DNA from 2 places in the Tsukamurella strandjordii genome. Region 1 is predicted to be linked to the other one. Evidence: riboswitches for the same ligand, from Rfam matches in the RefSeq annotation. Region 1 holds a riboswitch; the other holds the start of a gene.
What was found. Region 1 has a riboswitch for S-adenosylmethionine ahead of metX (homoserine O-acetyltransferase MetX). Riboswitches for the same ligand answer to the same signal wherever they lie in the genome.

Region 1 (9,686 bases):
CGACGCCGGCTCGCCCGAGTGGCTCCCGGTGTACCAGCAGGGCGCGAACATCCGCTTCGCCGCGAACGCCGAGGACCTCACCAAGCCCGAGCAGCCGTGGAGCTACCCGCGCGTGGTGTACCTGCAGCACGCGTCCGACCCGATCGGACGGTGGAAGCCCGAACTCGCCTTCAGCAAGCCGGACTGGCTCCGGGAGAAGCGCGGCAACGACGTGCTCTCGTCGGTGTCGTGGGTGCCGATCGTGACCTTCCTCCAGGTCTCGGCCGATATGGCGGTGGCGGTGAACGTGCCCGACGGCCACGGCCACAGCTACGTCAAGGCGGCCGCGGACGCCTGGGCGGCGATCCTGGAACCGCCCGGCTGGAACGCCGAGAAGACGGCGCGGCTGCGCCCGATCCTCAACAGCCAGACCGGCTACAACGAGCCGAAGGAGTAGTCAGACGCCGCCGTCGAATCCCTGCTGGCGCCAAGCCTCGTAGGCGACCACGGCGGCGGCGTTCGACAGGTTCAGCGAACGCCGCGAGGGCAGCATCGGGATCCGCACCGACTCGGTGACGTGCGGATCGCCGAGCACCTCGGGCGGCAGGCCCGTGGGCTCGGGCCCGAACAGCAGGACATCGCCCGGCGCGTACTCGATCTGGTGATGGAATCGCTGCGCGTGGGCGGTGAAGGCGAAGACGCGCTCGGGACGCAGGGCGGTCCACGCGGCGGCGAGATCGGCGTGCACCCGTACGTGCGCGAGGTCGTGGTAGTCGAGTCCCGCGCGCCGGAGCTTGGGCTCGGAGAGGTCGAAGCCCAGCGGCTCGACGAGATGCAATTCGCACCCGGTCACCGCCGCGAGCCGGATCGCGTTGCCGGTGTTGGGCGCGATCCGGGGTTCGAAGAACAGAATGCGGAACACGGATGACGATCCTGTCACCCGTGTTCCGCATTCACCACTGCTGGGGGGTGGTCAGCTCACGAAGTCCGAGACCTTCTTCTCGAACTTGCCGGCCGCGCTGCGCAGCTGGAAGGCCGCGACCACCTCGACGATGCCGATCGCGATCGCCCAGATGCCGGAGATGAGCACGAGGATCTGCACCTCGTACGGGTAGGAGACGAGCACGAAGCCGCCGATCGCGGTGAGGATGCCCAGGATGATCACCCAGACCCGGTTCGGCAGCGACTTGTTGGCGAAGCCGATGGTGATCGAGGTGATGCCGAAGAAGATCCAGCTGATGCCGATCCAGATGCCGAGCACGGTGATCGAGTTGTAGACGTTGTCGCGGAAGCAGAAGACGCCCAGGATGAGCGACAGTGCGCCGCTGATCACGGCGAGCACCCGGTGCTGCGATTCACCGACCAGGCCCGAGATCACCTGGAAGATGCCGGTCAGGATCAGGAAGACGCCGAACAGCACGCCGACGACCAACGTGGTGGGGCCGGGCCACGCCGCGATGATCGCGCCCATGACGATCGACACGATGCCCAGGAACAGCGTCGTCTGCCACGTGCTCTTGATGCCCTGCTGCAGGGGATTGTTGGTAGTCATGCTTTCAGTATCGAACGAAGTGAGGCCGAGCGCTCATCGAATCGGCTGAATGTGTTGTGCGCAGCTCGAATGGATAGACTGCTGGTCGTGACCGCACGTGTTCTGGATGGCAAAGCGACCCGCGACGAGCTCTTCGAGCAGTTCCGAGGGCGCGTGGACGCGCTGCGCGCCCGCGGTGTGGCGCCCGGGCTGGGCACCGTGCTGGTGGGCGACGAACCGGGTTCGCACTGCTACGTCAAGGGCAAGCACGCGGACTGCGCCAAGGTGGGCATCGAGTCGATCCGCCGCGATCTGCCGGCCGACATCTCGCAGGCCGAGCTGGAGGCCGTGATCGATGATCTCAACGCCGATCCGGCGTGCACCGGATACATCGTGCAGCTGCCCCTGCCCAAGCACCTCGACGAGAACGCGATCCTGGAGCGGATCGACCCCGCCAAGGATGCAGACGGCCTGCACCCGACCAATCTCGGCAAGCTGGTGCTCGGCGCCGAGGGGCCGCTGCCCTGCACCCCGCACGGCATCGTCTACCTGCTGCGGCGGTACGGCGTGGAGATCAACGGCGCGCACGTGGTGGTGATCGGTCGCGGGGTCACCGTGGGCCGGCCGATCGGCCTCCTCCTGACCCGTCGCACCGAGAATGCCACGGTCACGTTGTGCCACACGGGCACTCGTGACCTGGCGGCCGAGGTCCGGCGCGCCGACATCGTGATCGCCGCCGCCGGTGTGCCGGGGCTGATCACCGCCGACATGGTCAAGCCCGGTGCGGCCGTCCTCGACGTGGGCGTGAGCCGCACGGCCGACGGGCTCCGGGGCGATGTCGCCCCCGAGGTGGCCGAGGTCGCCGGGTACCTCTCGCCCAACCCCGGCGGGGTCGGCCCCCTGACCCGGGCCTTCCTTCTGGGCAACGTGATCGACGCCGCCGAACGCGATCTGGCGCGTGCGGACGGGGCCTGAGTGACCGAGTCCGAGGTCGTCCGGTACCGCCGCGCCCGAGTGGTGCGGTCGGTGGTGGCGAACGCCGGATACGCCTCGGTGATCGGCGTGCTGACGGTGGGCATGGTTCTCGTGGGGCTCGAGTACTGGCGGCGAGGCCTCGTCGTCTTCGGTGCCGGTACCGGACTCGCTGCCGTACTGCGGGCCACCCTGCCCGATCGCCGGCAGGGCCTGTTGCGCGTCCGTAGCCGCTGGTTCGACACCACCGTACTGGCGCTCGCCGCGATTGCGATCCTGGTCGTGACCTGGAAGATCAGCCCGCTCGGAACGAAGTAGACTCCGCGCGGCACACGTCGTCTGCGGTCATCGCATTTCATCCTTCAGGATGACGTATGTAACGATTTCGTATCGGGTACGATGTGACCAGATAACGGACTAATGCGACGTGATCGGAGGTGCCCATGACCACCACGTCATTCGGCGCTTCCATCGGTCGCGGCCCGGTCCACTGCGTGTTGCTCGAATGGGAGGACGGCGAGGTCGTCGGTCAGCAGACCCGCACCATCGACCCCGGCCCTTACCGTCTGGGCCGCCGCAGCGACCTGCTGGCCTCGGGCTTCGACCTACTCGCCGCCCGCGCCGAACGCCCCGTCGATGCCTCCGCCGTCGCCGTGCGCACCCGCCGCGATCTGCTGGCGGCGCGGTTCGGCATCCGCGGCGAACTCCGCGCCGCCGAGGTCGTGCGCGAGACCGATGCGGTGCTCCGCGCGCTCGACGACAGTGGAGCCATCGCCCGCTATTCCGTGACGCTGATCGCCGATATCGGGGCCGGTGGGATGCGGGTGCACACCGTGACCGACGGTGCCGTGACCGCGACCGCCCGCACCACCGCGGTCGCCGTTTCCGGCACCGAACCCGGATTCGATACACCGAGTGCCGCAGCGGAATTCGTCCGCGGAGTGGTCGACGGGGCCGGTACCCCGCCCGAGGCGCTGGTCCTGATCGGCGGTGGCGCCCAGCACGCCGCGATCCGCGAGGCGATCTCCGGTGTGGCCCGTACCTCTCACATCGAGACGGTGGACGTCGACGAGCCGGAAGCGGTCGCGGCCACGGGCGCGGCGCTCCTGGCCGCCGATCGGACCGCCGGCGCCGCCCCTGCGGGCACGGCCCGCCTCGGCTCCGGCTTCGGCGCCTTCGGTGGGCACAGCGTGCGGCTCACTGCGACCATCCTCCCGGTACTGGTGGTGGCGGCGCTCGCCTTCGCCGTCCTCATCACGACCTACGCGACCGGCCTCATCGGCCCCACCGGGGACAGCACCGACCGGTTGCCCCTGGTGACCGATGCCACGACGTCGGATGCGGTGCAGGGCAGCACGACTCGTGAGGAGTTCACCTCGACGACCACCACCTTGGCCGGCGGCGAGCTGGTGGTGCCGACCAACGTGCCTCGCGATCATTCCCGCGACGAGGTCACCGTGCCGCCCGTGATGACGACCTTCGCTCCGCCGCCCACTGCGCCGCGGACGCGAACCCCCGGCCGCACCGTCGGGCCGCTGCCGACGACGCCCACCGTCCCATCCACGCCGGGTACCGGTTGGCCCACGATCCTGTTGCCGACTCCGCCCACCGGCAGCCCGACGACGGGCACCCCGAGTCCGACCAGTCCCGGCGTGCCCACGACGGGTGGCACCGGAACGCCGACCGCGCCGTCGCCCACGTCCGAGCATCCGCCGCTGCCGATCGTGGGCGGTGGGGCACACCTTCCCGAGGGTGCCTCCGGGCCGGACGTACCGCCCGCGCCCGTGCAGCCATCGGCGGGGGAGCAGGCGCCCGAGTCGCCGACCGTGACCACGCCCGCGGCGTAGCGCTTGCGGCTCAGCGTGGTCGGCGGGCCAGTTCCATCGTCGCGGTGAGCAATTCGGCTACCGCATCCCTCTCCGTGAGGAAGCCGTCGTGGCCGTCGCGGGAGTGCACGACGCGCAGCCCCTCGCAGCCGGGGAGCAGATCGGCGATCTCCTGCTGCAGGCGCAGCGGGTAGAGGCGGTCGGAATCGATGCCGCCCACCACGGTGGGCACGGGGCAGCCGCGCAGGGCGGCCTCGACGCCGCCGCGGCCCCGGCCGACGTCATGGTGATTGAGTACCTCCGACAGCACCACGTAGCTGCCGGCATCGAAGCGCTGCACCAGCTTCGACGCCTGGTGATCGAGGTAGGAGGTCACGGCGTACCGTCCTCCGTTCAGTGGATCCTCTTCGCCCTGAGGGTGATTGGCGAAGCGCGAGTCGAGTTCGATCTCGGTGCGATAGGTCAGGTGCGCGATCCGACGGGCGATGCCCAGGCCGGCCTCGGGTGCGGCGCCGGAATCGTGGTAATCGCCGCCGCGCCAGTTCGCATCGGAGGTGATCGCCTGGATCTGCGTTGTCTGGGTGCCGATCTGATCCGCCGTGGCCCGGGCGCCGACGGCGAGCACCAGTGCGGCGCGCACCGAATCGGGATGGCTCACGGCCCACTCCAGGGCCCGGGCGCCGCCCATCGAGCCGCCGGCGACCGCGGCGATCTCCCGGACGCCGAGAGCCCGCAGCAGCTCGCGTTCGGCCTCCACCTGGTCGCGCACGGTGATCGTCGGGAATCGCGAGCCGTATCTGCGGCCGTCGGCGGCCACCGACGACGGGCCGGTGGACCCCGAGCATCCGCCCAGGACATTGGCCGAGACCACGCACCACTCGTCGGTGTCCACCGGTGCACCGGAACCGATCAGTCCGTTCCACCATCCCGCCTGGCCGTGCTCGCCGTCGGCGGTGCCGGCCGCATGCGAATCGCCGGTCAGTGCGTGCAGCACCAGCACGATGTTGTCGGCGGCCTCATTGGGCGCACCCCAGCGCTGGAAGGCGATCGTCACATCGTCGAGGACCTCGCCCGATTCCAGCCGGAAGGCGCCGATCCCGACCGATTGCATCGCACCGTCGGGAACCCGCGCCCAGTCACCTGCGTGACTGCGATCGGTCCTGCCTGCGGGAATGCTGATGGTCACCGAACCTCTTCTCGCGTTTGCCGCCCGGCGGGGCTGTCCGCCGGGAAACCTGGTCATCACCCGGGGCACCCCACCGCGGCGGAGGGTTGCCGGTCAGCGAGCCGGGGCCTGACGCTGACACTCATGACCTGGCCTGCATCATAACCGACCGGATTCGGGCGGCAGGGGTAGCGGGGAAGGCCCCGCCCTGTGAAGGAGTTCACAGGCGCGATGGGGAACCAATCGCGCCCGCCCGGTGTTGCACCGGCGTGTGAACCCATCCACGCGCATCAGTCTTGCCGTCGGCGCGATGGCCCTCGGAGGCTTCGGCATCGGCACCACCGAATTCGCGGCGATGGGTCTGCTCCCCGACATCGCGGCCGATCTCGGCGTATCGGAACCGGTCGCCGGCCATGTGATCGCCGCCTACGCCCTCGGCGTGGTGGTGGGCGCTCCGCTCATCGCCGCGGCCTTCGCCCGCGTGCAGCGCCGCACCCTGCTCGTCGCGCTGATGGTGGCCTTCACCCTCGGCAACACGCTCTCGGTGATCGCGCCCAACTACGAGACCCTGATGGCCGCGCGCTTCATCGCGGGCCTGCCGCACGGCGCCTTCTTCGGGGTGGCCGCGCTCGTCGCCGCGCACCTCGCCGGACCGGCGGGCCGCGGGCGCGCCGTCGGCCAGGTCCTCATGGGCCTGTCCGTGGCCAACGTGATCGGAGTCCCCCTCACCACCTGGCTCGGCGACGCCTTCGGCTGGCGGTACGCGCTGTCGGTGGTCGTGGTGATCGGCGCCGCCACGGTGATCGCGCTCCTGGTGTGGCTGCCCGCCGTCGACATCCCCGTCACCAACCCGCTCACCGAGCTCGGCGCCCTGCGCCGCCCGCAGGTGTGGTTCGCGCTGCTCACCGGTGTGGTCGGGTTCGGCGGCATGTTCGCGGTCTACACCTACATCAGCACCACTCTGACCAGTGTGTCCGGGCTGGAGAAGTCCGCGGTGCCCTTCGTGCTCGCTGTGTACGGCGTGGGCATGGTGATCGGCAACGTGGTGGGCGGTCGTGCCGCCGACTTCTCGGTGAACCGGTCGATCGTCGCCACGCTCGCCGGTCTCGTGGTGCTGCAGGCGCTGTTCTCGGCGTTCGCGCCGGAGCCGGTCGCCGCGATCTCGCTGTTCTTCCTCATCGGCCTCACCGGGTCGGCACTCGTCCCCGCGCTGCAGACGCGCCTGATGGACGTCGCGGGGGAGGCGCAGACCCTGGCCGCCACCCTCAACCATTCGGCGCTCAACATCGCCAACGCTCTCGGTGCCTTCCTCGGCGGTGCCGTGATCGCCGCAGGCTACGGCTACACGGCACCGGCGCTGGTCGGCAGCGGCCTGGCCGTCGCGGGCCTGGGCGTCTTCGGCATCGGCCTGCTGGCGGCGCGCCGCGCCCCGGAACCTGTCGGTGCCCGCCGGTAGGGTCGGGCCCATGCGAAGGATCCTCGCGCTGTGCGCGATCACCCTGCTCGCGGTGTTCGGTCTCACGGCCTGCGGTAAGTCGAGCCAGCCGGCAGCGGAATCCGCGGGCGCCACGTCGGCGGCCGCCAAGGCCCCGTCGGGCGCCTCGCGCTCGGTCACCGCCAAACCCGGTGCCCCGTCCCGCTCCGCGGCGAACACGGCCGTACCCCAACGGGTCTCCGACACGCTCGCCAAGATCGACGCCGGCACCTGGCCGCCGAAGGACGGCTCCGGAACGCAGGGCGGCCGCAACTTCGGCAACTTCGAGAAGCGGCTGCCGGCCACCGGTGCGGACGGCAAGAAGGTGCGCTACACCGAGTGGGACGTCAACATCAAGAAGCCGAACCGCGGCCGGGATGCCGAACGCATCATCACCGGCTCGGACGGCAGCGCCTGGTACACCCTCGACCACTACGAGACCTTCACGAGGATCCGATGAGCACTCTTCCGCAGTTCCTGGCCTCCGGCTCCGGGGCGGCGCTCACCAGCGCCGATCTCGACAGCCTCAAGCAGCGCGAGCGGCCCCGCGTGCTCGTCGCCCGCGGAAGCCGCATGCGCGCCAAGGCGGCGCTACTCGACGAGTTGTCCGCCGTCCTGCAGTTCCCGCTCGACTTCGGTGCGAACTGGGACGCCCTCGCGGATTGTCTGGGAGACCTGGGCTGGCTGGGCGGCCCGGCCCTGGTGGTGGTCGCGATCGCCGAGGCCGAGCAGGTTCTCGCGGATGAGGCGGGTTCGTTCGACGTCTTCGTCTCGGTGCTCGCCGACCGGGGCGTCCAGGTGCTGCTGAGCACCGGCCCCGATGCCGACGATGCTGCTGTCCGCGCCACCTGGTCCGATGCCGGTCTCACCGTGGCGGCGCTCGCATGATCGTCACGTCGATCAACGTCAACGGCATCCGCGCCGCGGTCAAGCAGCGGTCCGAGGAGAACCTCGGGATGTTGCCCTGGCTGCGCGCGACGAAGGCCGACGTCGTCGCGCTGCAGGAGGTGCGTGCCACGCACAAGCAGACGCTGACCGCGCTCGCGCCCGCTCTCGACGAGGGGTGGCACGTCACCGCTGCGGAATCGTCGACCGCGGGCCGCAACGGCGTCGCGATCCTCTCGCGCCGCGAGCCCGATGCGGTGCGCATCGGCTTCGGCAGTGCCGAATTCGACGAGGCTGGCCGATACCTGGAGGCGGACTTCGGCACGCTCACCGTCGGCTCGCTCTACCTGCCCTCGGGCGATGTGGGCACCGAACGCCAGGACGAGAAGGACCGCTTCCGCAAGGAGTTCGGCGAGTACCTCGCCAAGCTCGGACGCCGCCGGCGCGACGTGGTGGTGTGCGGTGACTGGAACATCGGCCACACCGAACTGGACATCAAGAACTGGAAGGGAAACGTCAAGAACTCGGGCTTCCTCCCCGAGGAGCGGGAGTGGATGAGCACCTACATCGGTGCCGGCCGTCCCTTCACCGACGTCGTTCGCGAGCTGCATCCCGATACGCCGGGCCCGTACGCCTGGTGGTCGTGGCGCGGCAAGGCCTTCGACAACGACTCCGGCTGGCGGATCGACCTGCAGATCGCGAACAACGCCCTCGCCGCCCGCGCGACAGCAGCGCGGGTGGAGCGCGCGGACACCTACGCCCTGCGCTGGTCGGACCACGCGCCGGTCACCGTCGAGTACCGCGACTAGCGGCGACGAGCGGGCTGCCGCACGGGGAGGCGGATCGCGTGTCCCGCCGGCGGCAGCCACCAGGTGCTCGGGTACGCGGCGGCGGCAACGGTGGCGAAATGGCGGCGACCGGGCCGGGCGGTGCCGCCCCTGCTCCCGTCGGTGCACCGGCCGGCCGGATACCGACCGGATACTGAAGAGACGTGGCGAGCGGCGGTCGATAGACTCAACGATCGTGACTGAGACCGCCCCCACCCCCGCGAAGCGGCAGCGTGCGCTGTCGGGAATCCAGCCGACGTCGGACTCGTTCCACCTCGGCAACTACCTCGGCGCGGTACGGCAGTGGGTGGCCCTGCAGGACGAGTTCGAGACCTTCTACTTCATCCCGAACATGCACGGCATCACCACGCCGCACGATCCGAAGGCACTGCGCGAGCGCACCGTCTTCGCCGTGGCGCAGCTGCTCGCGCTCGGGGTGGACCCCGAGCGGTCCACCATCTTCGTCCAGTCGCAGATCCCGGAGCACGCGGAGCTCACCTGGGTCCTCAGCTGCATCACCGGTTTCGGCGAGGCCAGCCGGATGACGCAGTTCAAGGACAAGTCGGCCAAGAACGGCACCGACAGCTCGTCGGTGGGACTGTTCACCTACCCGATCCTCATGGCCGCCGACATCCTGCTCTACCGCCCGCAGGTGGTGCCGGTCGGCGAGGACCAGCGCCAGCACCTCGAGCTGACCCGGAACCTGGCTCAGCGCTTCAACACCCGGTTCAAGAAGACCTTCGTAGTGCCCGAGCCGTACATCGTCTCCGGCACCGCCAAGATCTACGACCTGCAGAACCCGACCGCGAAGATGAGCAAGTCCGCGGAATCGGATGCGGGCCTGATCAGCCTGCTCGACGATCCCAAGGTGATCGCCAAGCGGGTCAAGTCCGCCGTCACCGACACCGAGCGCGAGATCCGGTTCGACCGGGAGAACAAGCCCGGCGTCTCCAACCTGCTCACCATCGAATCCGCCTTCACCGGCGCCACCATGGAGCAGCTCGAGACCAAGTACGAGGGGAAGGGC
Region 2 (9,686 bases), 390 kb from region 1:
GCGGCGTCCACGATCACCCCGGTGAAGTCGCCGAGGTCGGGGTTGTCGAGGGCGGCGGCGATCTGCGCGCGGACCCCGGCGGGCGTCGGGGCCGCGGTGGCCGCCACGGGCTGCAGCGCGGGGGTGTACGCCGTCTCCACCGGGCGGGGCGGGACCTGCGCGTCGAGATCGCGGCCGTCGCGGTAGGCGGCGTAGCCGAGGGCGGCGGCGAGCACACCGACGACGACCAGCGCCAGCACGATCACGGTGATCGTCAGGCGCACCAGGGTTCGTCGGATCCGCGAGCGTGGCACCGTACCACCCTAACGGCACGGCGACACCGGAAGCGGAGCGAGCGGGTCGGATCCGGTCCGACCCGGGTATCCTCGGCGTGCATGGTTGTCGTGGAGTGAAGGGAACTGCAGCGTGGAATTCGAGGTCACGGTCGAGATCGCCAAGGGCTCGCGGAACAAGTACGAGGTGGATCACAAGACCGGCCGTCTCAAGCTGGACCGCTACCTCTACACGTCGTTCGGGTACCCCACCGACTACGGCTACATCGAGGACACCCTCGGCGAGGACGGCGATCCGCTCGACGCGCTGGTCCTGCTTCCGGAATCGGTGATCCCCGGCTCGATCGTGGACTGCCGCGCCATCGGCATGTTCAAGATGGAGGACGAGAAGGGCGGCGACGACAAGGTCCTCGTGGTGCCCGCCGGCGATCCCCGCTGGGACGCCATTCAGGATCTGGAGCACATCGACAAGTTCGAGCTCGACGCGATCGAGCACTTCTTCGTGCACTACAAGGATCTCGAGCCCGGCAAGTTCGTGAAGGGTTCGACCTGGGTCGGCAAGGCCGAGGCGGAGAAGGAGATCGCCGCGTCGGTCGCGCGCGCCGAGGCCGCGGCCGAGGGCATCGACAGCTGATCGGCTCCGACGGACGAACGCGGCGGCGAGGTTCTCCTCGCCGCCGCGTTCGTCGTTCCGGGGTCGGTTACAGCTTGGCCGCGACCCGCTTGATCATGTCCTCGAAGCCGGCCCGGTCCACCTTGCCCTCGGCGTCGGGGTTGGCGAAGACCATGGCGGTCACTCCGCCCTTGGCGAAGTAGGCGTTGGCGGAGGCCGCCTTCTGATCGCCCACGGCCCGCTCGAACTCCAGGACGAAGCCGGTGGCGCCGGTGCCCTTCGGCAGGTCCTTGCGGGTGGTGGTCTGCTGGACCGCCCCGAGGCGCACCTGGGCGCACTCGCCGGTGCCGGCGGCCTCGAAGACGGACACCTTGGCCTCACCGGGGAGGAAGTTCACGCCGTAGGTCACCTGCTGCCCCTTGGCGACGTTCTGTTGCGTCCCGTACTTGACGGTGTCGGCCACCTCCTGCTGCGCGGCCACGTTCTTGTCCTTGCACGCGGCGGGGGTGATCTCCACGTCCTTCATCTGCTGCACCGCCTGCAGCGAGCTCATCAGCGCGCTGTCGGCGGGCACCGTCGTCACGGTGTAGCCCTCGGGCAGGTCCGCCTGGACCAGCGCCTTCGAGGCCGCGGGCGAGGCACTGTCGGCGCTGGACGACGACGGTGCGCTCTCGCCCCCGCCCCCGCAGGCGGTGAGCGCGAGGCCCACCGCGGCCACTCCGGCGACGACGGAGCTGATACGAACCGGACCGGTGCGGCGCAAGGGAATCTCCTCTGGGGCGGGAACGACCGAAATCCGTTAGACCTTAGCGAAGCGCCGCAGGAAGGACTCGGTGAAGGCCGGATACCGGCCGTCGGCGAGCGCGCGCCGGGCCTCGGCGGCGAGGGACACGAAGAAGTGCTCGTTGTGCAGGGTGCACAGGGTGACGGCGAGGCCCTCGTTCGCGGCGAACAGGTGGTGCACGTAGGCGCGGGTGAAATCGTCGGCCGGGTTGGCCGGCCCGTGCCGCTCGGCACCGGGGTCGAGCGGCCGGAAGTCCGTGCGCAGCGCGGAATCCGTGACATCGACGATGCCGTCGCGGGTGTACACGCGCCCCTGGGCGGCGGCCTCCGCGGGGGCGGTTCCGTCGATCACGTCGATGCCCGCCTCGATGGCGGCGAACAGGTCGGCCGGGGTGGCGATGGCGGGCAGGTGCCGCGGGCGTTCCCGGTCGAGTTCCTCGACGGCGGCGCGCAGCTGGAGCGATTGTGCCGACGCGGAGCCGATGCCGTCGATGCGGTAGCCACCGAATCCGAGGCCACCGGCCTGGACGTCCTGTTCGGAGAGGCGGCGCAGTCCGCGTGCGGCGGCACGGCGCAGACCGGCGTCGGCGCCGCCGGTGACCACGGCCCACAATGATTGCCGGTCGCCGCGGTCGGCGGTCTGCCAGGAGTGCTCCACGAGTGCGCGGGCGGCCCACCGCTGGGAGCGGTCGACGCCGGCCTGCAGCTGTGCGCGGGGCGCGGTCGCGGGCACCGGATCGGCCAGCGCGAAGGCGATGTCGACGCCGATGCGGTGCGCCACGCGGACGGCCTCCTCGGGGTCCCAGCGGTGCGCGCCACCGTCGAGCCGGCTCCGGAAGGCGATGCCCTCCTCGGTCACCCGGGTCTTCTTCGCCGCGGCGACGGCGGTGATGCCGGTGTCGCCCAGGGTGGGCGCGGTCCAGGCCATGGCCTTGCCGATACCGCCGGCGCCCTCGATGACGGCGGTGCCGGGCTGCAGGTAGAGCTCGTGCAGGTCCACGGTGAGCGCCTGCACGCCGAGTCCGGCCAGGACCTCGGGGGTGATGCCGGCCACGGCGCCGCGCGTGGCGACGGGCAGGTAGGCGGGCGTGGCGATCTCGCCGTGCGGGGTGCTGACACGCCCGATCCGGGCGGCGCCGGGTCCCTGGGCCTCCACTCGGAAGGAGACGGGGTCGGACGCGCCCACGGCGCGCAGCCGGGTGTGCCCGGCGATGGCGCGGTAGCCGGTGCGCAGCTCGGCGAGCTCGGCCGCCAGTTCCGCATTCTGGGTGCGCAGCTCGGCGATCTCGGCCATGGCCGGATCGACGGCGATGGGGCGGGTGCGTTCTTCGTCGGGCTGCACGGGATCGACGGTACGCGGCGGAGCCTTCGGCGTCTCCCCCGTGAGCGCGGCCGGAGCGCTGGCGGCCGGAGTGGTGGCTGCGGGGGTCTCGATCTCGGCGACGGGGCCGCCGGCGAGCACCGCAGTGGCGACCTCCTCCTGCACCGACTCGATGGCCGGCCCGGTGCGCAGCGGCACCGACTTCCAGAACAGCACCAGCACCAGGCCGATCGCGGAGAGCACGGTCACGGCCAGGAAGACGGTGTCCATCGAGTCGGCGAACCCGGCCTTGAAGGGGTGCACCAGGGTCGACGGGAGCTTCTGCAGCGCCGAGGTGTCGGACATGATGCCGCTGACGGCGCTCGAATCGCGGTTGGCGAGCTTGGTGGCGAAGTCCTGGGCGGCCGGACCGTCGTGGCCGGCGGCGGCGCGCTGCAGAGCGGCCGTGTACTCCGGATCGGATGCGGCGTCGGTGAGCCGGGACTGCATGTTCTTCGGCATCTCCGAGAACAGGACGGAGAGGAAGACGGCCACGCCGAGGGTGCCGCCGATCTGCCGGAAGAAGGTGGCGGCGGCGGTCGAGACGCCCATATCGCTGGGCGGCAGGATGTTCTGCATCGCCAGCGTGAGCGGCTGCATCAGGTTGCCGAGGCCGAAGCCGATGAGCGCGGCGCCCGCCATCACGGCGCCGAGCTTCACATCGGCGGTCACGTAGTGCAGGGCGAACATGCCCACGGTGAGCAGGACGGCGCCGATGATCGGGTAGATCCGGTAGCGGCCGGTGCGCGAGATCATCTGGCCCGCCAGGATCGAGCCCATCATGAGTCCGAGCACCATGGGCAGCATCATGAATCCGGCCACGGTGGGGCTGGCGCCGCGGACCACCTGGAAGTACTGCGGCAGCAGCGAGATTCCGCCGAACATCGCGGCGCCCACGACCACGGAGATCAGCACGCCCTGCGCGAAGATCCGGTTCTTGAAGATCCGCAGCGGGATGATCGCGTCCTCGCCCATCATCTTCTCGACGATGATGAAGGCGAGCACACCGCCCGCGCCCACGGCGTAGCAGGTGATGGACTTGGTGGAGCCCCAGCCCCATTCGCGGCCCTGTTCGGCGACGATCAGCAGCGGGACGATGCCCAGGGCGAGGGTGAAGGCGCCCACCCAGTCGATCCGGACGCCCTCGCGGCGGGTGTGCGGCAGGTGCAGGACGCGCGAGACCACGAGCAGCGCGATGATGCCGATCGGCACGTTCACCAGGAACACCCAGCGCCAGCCGGTGATGCCCAGGATGGAGTCGGCGCCGGAGAAGACGCCACCCAGCACGGGCCCGAGCACTGAGCTGGTGCCGAAGACGGCCAGGAAGTAGCCCTGGTAGCGGGCGCGTTCGCGGGGCGGCACGATATCGCCCACGATGGTGAGCGCCAACGACATCAGGCCGCCGGCGCCCAGGCCCTGGACGGCGCGGAAGGCGGCGAGCTCGTACATCGAGGTCGAGAAGCTGCACAGCAGCGATCCGAGTACGAAGACGATGATCGCGAACATGAAGAAGGGCTTGCGCCCGTAGATGTCCGAGAGCTTGCCGTACAGCGGGGTCACGATCGTCGACGTGATGAGGTACGCGGTGGTCACCCAGGCCTGCAGCTGATATCCGCTCAGGTCGTCGGCGATGGTGCGGATCGCGGTGGAGACGATCGTCTGGTCGAGCGCGGCGAGGAACATGCCGGTCATCAGTCCGGCCAGGATGTAGAGGATCTGCTTGTGCGTCAGCCCCGGCGCCGCAGCGTCGTCGATCACGGGCTGTTCGGTGGTGGCTGTCATCCGGGCTCCCGCATCAGTCGGAGGGCTTGTTCGAACTGGTGCAGGGCGCGGTTGCCCAGCTTGACGAACTGGTCGATCTCGTCGTCGGACCACTGGTCCAGCAGTGGCCGCAGTCGCTCGTTGCGGGATTCGCGGATGGCTGCGACCTTCGCCTTCCCGGTGTCGGTGGCGGCGACGAGGGCGGCGCGGCGGTCCGACGGGTCCGGGCTGCGTTCGGCGTACCCGAGATTGGTGAGGGTGGTCACGTACCGGCTGGCCGTCGACGGGTCGGTGTGGATCTGCTCGGCGAGCACGGAGGACCGCATGGGTCCGCCGTTGACCAGAGCGAACAGCGCCGAGTATGCCGCGAGCTCGACCCCGTCGGGCGCCACGGCGTGCCGCGTCATCGCGGAGTGCCGTTCCTTGAGTCGGGTCAGGTCGGAGATCACGCGGACCAGATCCTCGATCCGTTCCGCCCGTTCATCGTCGGTCATCTCGCCTCCGCAGCTTCCACCCCGGGCCGCGCACCTGTGCGACCGCGGCATCAAACTGCGTGCAGCCTACAACTATGTACTGCGATCGTCGATTCGGGCGAAGCGCCCGTTCACTCCGATGTCCGCACTATTCCGGCGCCGGTCAGGGCCACGAGCGCATCGAAATCGGTGCGGAAGATGGTGTCGTGCGTCCCGGCGGCGGCGTACAGATCGGGGTACTGGCGCAGCGATTCGTCGATCACGGTGACCAGGGGCGCCGGGTGTCCCACGGGCGAGACTCCGCCGATCACCTGACCGGTGGCGGCGGCCACGTCGTCGGGTTTGGCGCGCGCGATCCGTCCGTAGCCGAGCCGCCCGGCCAGGCCCGCGGTGTCCACCCGGTGCCGCCCGCTGGACAGGACCAGCAGGGGCGCACCGTCGACCAGGAAGACGAGGCTGTTGGCGATGGCGCCCACCTCGCAGCCGAGGGCGGCCGCCGCCTCGGCCGCGGTGGCGGCGCCGCCGGGGACGAACCGCACGGTGTCGGGGTGTCCGGCCGCGGCGAGCGCGGTGCGCACGGTCTCGGTGCGGCGACTGAAGGGAGTCGGGTCGGCCTCGGTCATGCCGACCAGTATGCCGCGGACCTGCGGTTACGCCGCCAGGAGGGAGGCGATGAGCTGCTGCGTGCGGGCGCCGCCCACGGGGCGCAGCACCACGGCGTCGGCCACCTCGGCGGCGTAGACGTCGTCGATCAGCGACTTCAGGCCCGACGGTGTGCCCACGTAGGTCACGCCGTCGGTGGCGGCGCCGAGGCTGGCGTAGCTGGCGCGGGCCTGGGCGGCCTGCTCGTCGATCACCACGTCCACCTCGAGCGCGACCGCGCCCGGCTCCCGTCCGGCGCGCTCGGCCTCGGCGCGCAGGTAGTGCCGCTCCTTCTGGGCGAGCCGCAGATCGGCGGCGCGCACGCGCGTCAGCTCCGTGGCGGCGGGCTCGCCGTCGACGGCGATCACCAGGGCGGGGCGGGAGACGGTCGCGGTCATCGTGTTCCTCCGGGTTCTCCAGGGTTACTTCGGTTGTGCGGTCAGGTCTTCGAGAGCGCGCACCAGGCGGTGCACATCGTTCTCGCCGGTGCCGAGGCCGAGGCTGGCGCGGACGGCACCGTCGTAGCATCCCAATCGGTTAACCACGGGATGCGCGCAGAACTTCCCGTCGCGCACGCCGATCCCGTAGCGGGACGAGAGGAACTCGGCCACCTCGCGCGGGGTTCGTCCGTCCACGGTGAAGGCCACGATGCCCACGCGGTCGGTGGAATCGGCCCAGATCCGCAGCGGGCGCACGCCGTCGATCCGGTTGAGCGAGCCCAGCAGCAGGTCGGTGAGGTAGTGCTCGTGTCGCGCGATCTCGGCCTCGCCGAGCTCGGCGATCGCCTCGCAGGCGGCGCCGATCGCGACCGCGCCCAGCACGTTCGGCGAGCCGGCCTCGTGCCGCGCGGGGCCGGTGTGCCAGGCCACCTCGACGGACTTCGCGACCGGAGTGCCGATCACCTCGTAGCTGGCGCCGCCGCCGCAGCGGTAGGGCTCGGCCTCGTCGAACCAGTCGGCCCGGCCCACGAGCACGCCCGAGCCGAAGGGGGCGTACAGCTTGTGTCCGGAGAAGGCGAGGTAGTCGATGCCGCTGTCCCGGAGCGAGATCCGACGGTGCGGCACCAGCTGGGCGCCGTCCACGGCGATCCGGGCGCCGTGCCGGTGGGCGAGGGCGGCGAGGCGGCGGATGGGCAGCACCTCACCGGTCACGTTGGAGGCACCGGTCACGCTGAGCAGCGCGGCCGGGCGGCGGGACAGTTCGGCCTCGACGGCCGCGAGCGTGCCCTCGATCGACAGCGGCGCGGAGACCACGCGGGCGCCGATCCGCTTCCAGGGCAGCAGGTTCGCGTGGTGCTCGCAGTCGAGCACCACCACCTCGCCGGGAACACAGGCGGCCAGCAGGTTGAGCGAGTCGGTGGTGTTGCCGGTGAAGATCACATGGTCGTCCGCGCGGGCGCCGATGAACTCGGCCACGATGTCGCGGGCGGCCTCGTAGCGGGCGGTGGAGCGCTGCGAGAGGTAGCCGGCGCCGCGGTGCACGCTGGCGTACTCGGCGAGCGCCCGCTGCACCGCCTCCTGCACCGGGAGCAGGGCCGGAGCACTGGCGGCGTAGTCGAAGTTGGCGTAGCGCACGGTGGCGCCGTCGGCGAGCGGGACGAACTCGTCGGCCCCTGTGACCTGGGCGATCGGCCCGAAGGCGAGCGGATCGGCGGCGCGCGCGGGGCGGCGGGTGGGGGCGAGGCAGGCGGTCCGGTCGAGGATCGTGGTCATCGTGAAACATCCTTCGTGTCAAGGACTCGTCGCCCGATGAGCCCGACACGTGCCGGGAAACGACGAATCCGCGCTTGCCGCGCTCGTTCGGCGCGGCCAGGTCGTCACCCGGAGCACCCCACCGCGGTGGAGGGTTGCCGACCAGCGAGCCGGGGCTTCGCGCTGGCACTCATGACCTGACGCAAGAATGCACTGCGCGCCCGGGCCTCGTCAAGGCTGGAATCACGGCGCGCGAAAACCTGCGTGAGGCATCTCACCTTTTCTGGAATCATTCCAATTAACCGCGTAGGGTCGGTTCCACCGGGTGAACAGCCCGTCGAGATCCATTCCCCACCAAGGAGGTAACGATGTCGAACCCCATCACCAGCACCCTGTCCCCCGAGGCCCAGAAGGTGGCAGGCGATGCCCTGCAGGGCTCCCTCGTCGACCTGATCGACCTCGGCCTGATCGCCAAGCAGGCCCACTGGAACGTGGTCGGCTCGCAGTTCCGGTCCGTGCATCTGCAGCTCGATGAGCTGGTCACCGATTCCCGGACCTTCGTCGACGAGGTGGCCGAGCGTGCCGCAGCGATCGGCGTGAGCCCCGACGGCCGCGCGGAGACCGTGGCCAAGACCGCCTCGACCGTCGGTTTCGAGGGCGGCTGGCAGCAGGACGGCACCGTGGTCGCGAAGATCGTGCAGAACCTGGCCGCCGTGGTGACCGCGCTGCGCGCACGGATCGAGGCCACCGAATCGGCCGATCCGGTCACCCAGGACCTGTTGATCTCCATCACCGCGCGTCTGGAGCAGCTGCACTGGATGTGGCAGGCCCAGCAGGCCTGACGGCGTAGATTCGGCACATGACGCAGTGGCATTACCTGATGGACATGGACGGCGTGCTGATCCATGAGGATCATCTGATCCCCGGAGCGGACGCCTTCCTCGCGGAGCTCACCGCGAATGACACCCCGTACATGGTGCTGACCAACAACTCGATCCGCACGCCGCGCGATCTGCGCGCCCGGCTGCTGGCGACGGGAGTGGACATCCCGGAGCGCAGGATCTGGACGTCGGCGCTGGCCACTGCCAAGTTCCTGCAGGAACAGCGGCCGGGCGGCAGCGCCTACGTGGTGGGCGAATCGGGCCTGACCACCGCGCTGCACGAGGTGGGCTACGTGCTCACCGAGAACGATCCCGACTACGTGGTGCTCGGGGAGACCCGCAACTACTCCTTCGAGGCGATCACCACCGCCATCCGGCTGATCGAGCGCGGGGCGCGGTTCATCGCCACGAACCCCGACCCGACGGGGCCGTCCAAGGAGGGCTCACTGCCCGCCACCGGCGCGGTGGCCGCGCTGATCCGCGAGGCCACCGGCCGGTCGCCGTACTACGTGGGCAAGCCGAACTCGCTGATGATGCGGTCGGCGCTGCGGGCGCTCGGGGCGCACTCCGAGGACACCCTGATGATCGGGGACCGGATGGACACCGACATCGTCTGCGGCCTGGAGGCCGGCTTGCACACGATCCTCGTGCTCACCGGGATCTCCACCCCCGAGTCGGTCCCGCTGTTCCCCTACCGTGCCACCCGCGTCATCGATTCCGTCGCGGATCTCGTGGGGAGCACGGAGAACCCGTTCCCGGCCTGACCGACGTCACTGTCCCTTCACGTTGACGATCTGCCGCAGTACCGCGCGCACCGTCACCAGGTCGGTGGCATCGGCCATCACCCGGTCGATCGGCTTGTACGCCTGCGGGATCTCGTCGATGAAGTCGGCGCTGTCGCGGAACTCGATGCCCACCATGGCCTCCCGCAACTGCTCGTGCGTGAACGCCTTACGCGCGGCCGACCGGGAGTACTCCCTGCCTGCGCCGTGCGGCGAGCTGTTCAACGACGGGGCGTATCCCTTGCCCTCGACGATGTACGACGCGGTGCCCATCGAGCCCGGGATGAGGCCGAGCTTGCCCTCGGTGGCCTCGATGGCACCCTTCCTCGATACCCACACCTCCTTGCCGAAGTGCTTCTCGCGCTTGGTGAAGTTGTGGTGGCAGTTGATCCGCTCGGCCTCGACCACGGGTGTGCCCACCCACTCGC

Region 2: another riboswitch for S-adenosylmethionine. It lies ahead of ABD108_RS05260 (aminotransferase class V-fold PLP-dependent enzyme); the one in region 1 lies ahead of metX (homoserine O-acetyltransferase MetX).

Annotation. Positions count from the first base shown of each region.
Region 1 covers NZ_BAAAII010000002.1:505,569-515,254, reverse strand. Annotated here, with positions in the region: gene ABD108_RS03290 (alpha/beta hydrolase) at 1-436, shown strand, start outside; gene ABD108_RS03285 (tRNA (cytidine(34)-2'-O)-methyltransferase) at 437-901, opposite strand; gene ABD108_RS03280 (HdeD family acid-resistance protein) at 953-1,531, opposite strand; gene ABD108_RS03275 (bifunctional methylenetetrahydrofolate dehydrogenase/methenyltetrahydrofolate cyclohydrolase) at 1,619-2,485, shown strand; gene ABD108_RS03270 (DUF3017 domain-containing protein) at 2,486-2,800, shown strand; gene ABD108_RS03265 (hypothetical protein) at 2,926-4,329, shown strand; gene metX (homoserine O-acetyltransferase MetX) at 4,340-5,494, opposite strand; SAM riboswitch class IV at 5,503-5,623, opposite strand; gene ABD108_RS03255 (MFS transporter) at 5,784-6,929, shown strand; gene ABD108_RS03250 (guanyl-specific ribonuclease) at 6,940-7,407, shown strand; gene ABD108_RS03245 (barstar family protein) at 7,404-7,835, shown strand; gene ABD108_RS03240 (exodeoxyribonuclease III) at 7,832-8,641, shown strand; gene trpS (tryptophan--tRNA ligase) at 8,856-9,686, shown strand, end outside.
Region 2 covers NZ_BAAAII010000002.1:896,694-906,379, forward strand. Annotated here, with positions in the region: gene dacB (D-alanyl-D-alanine carboxypeptidase/D-alanyl-D-alanine endopeptidase) at 1-293, opposite strand, end outside; gene ABD108_RS05225 (inorganic diphosphatase) at 406-906, shown strand; gene ABD108_RS05230 (hypothetical protein) at 974-1,648, opposite strand; gene ABD108_RS05235 (tRNA-ribosyltransferase family protein) at 1,685-2,962, opposite strand; partial or broken gene ABD108_RS05240 (MDR family MFS transporter) at 3,134-4,810, opposite strand; gene ABD108_RS05245 (MarR family winged helix-turn-helix transcriptional regulator) at 4,807-5,283, opposite strand; gene ABD108_RS05250 (YbaK/EbsC family protein) at 5,394-5,885, opposite strand; gene ABD108_RS05255 (hypothetical protein) at 5,913-6,302, opposite strand; gene ABD108_RS05260 (aminotransferase class V-fold PLP-dependent enzyme) at 6,327-7,616, opposite strand; SAM riboswitch class IV at 7,682-7,793, opposite strand; gene ABD108_RS05265 (Dps family protein) at 7,964-8,437, shown strand; gene ABD108_RS05270 (HAD-IIA family hydrolase) at 8,455-9,240, shown strand; gene ABD108_RS05275 (RtcB family protein) at 9,247-9,686, opposite strand, start outside.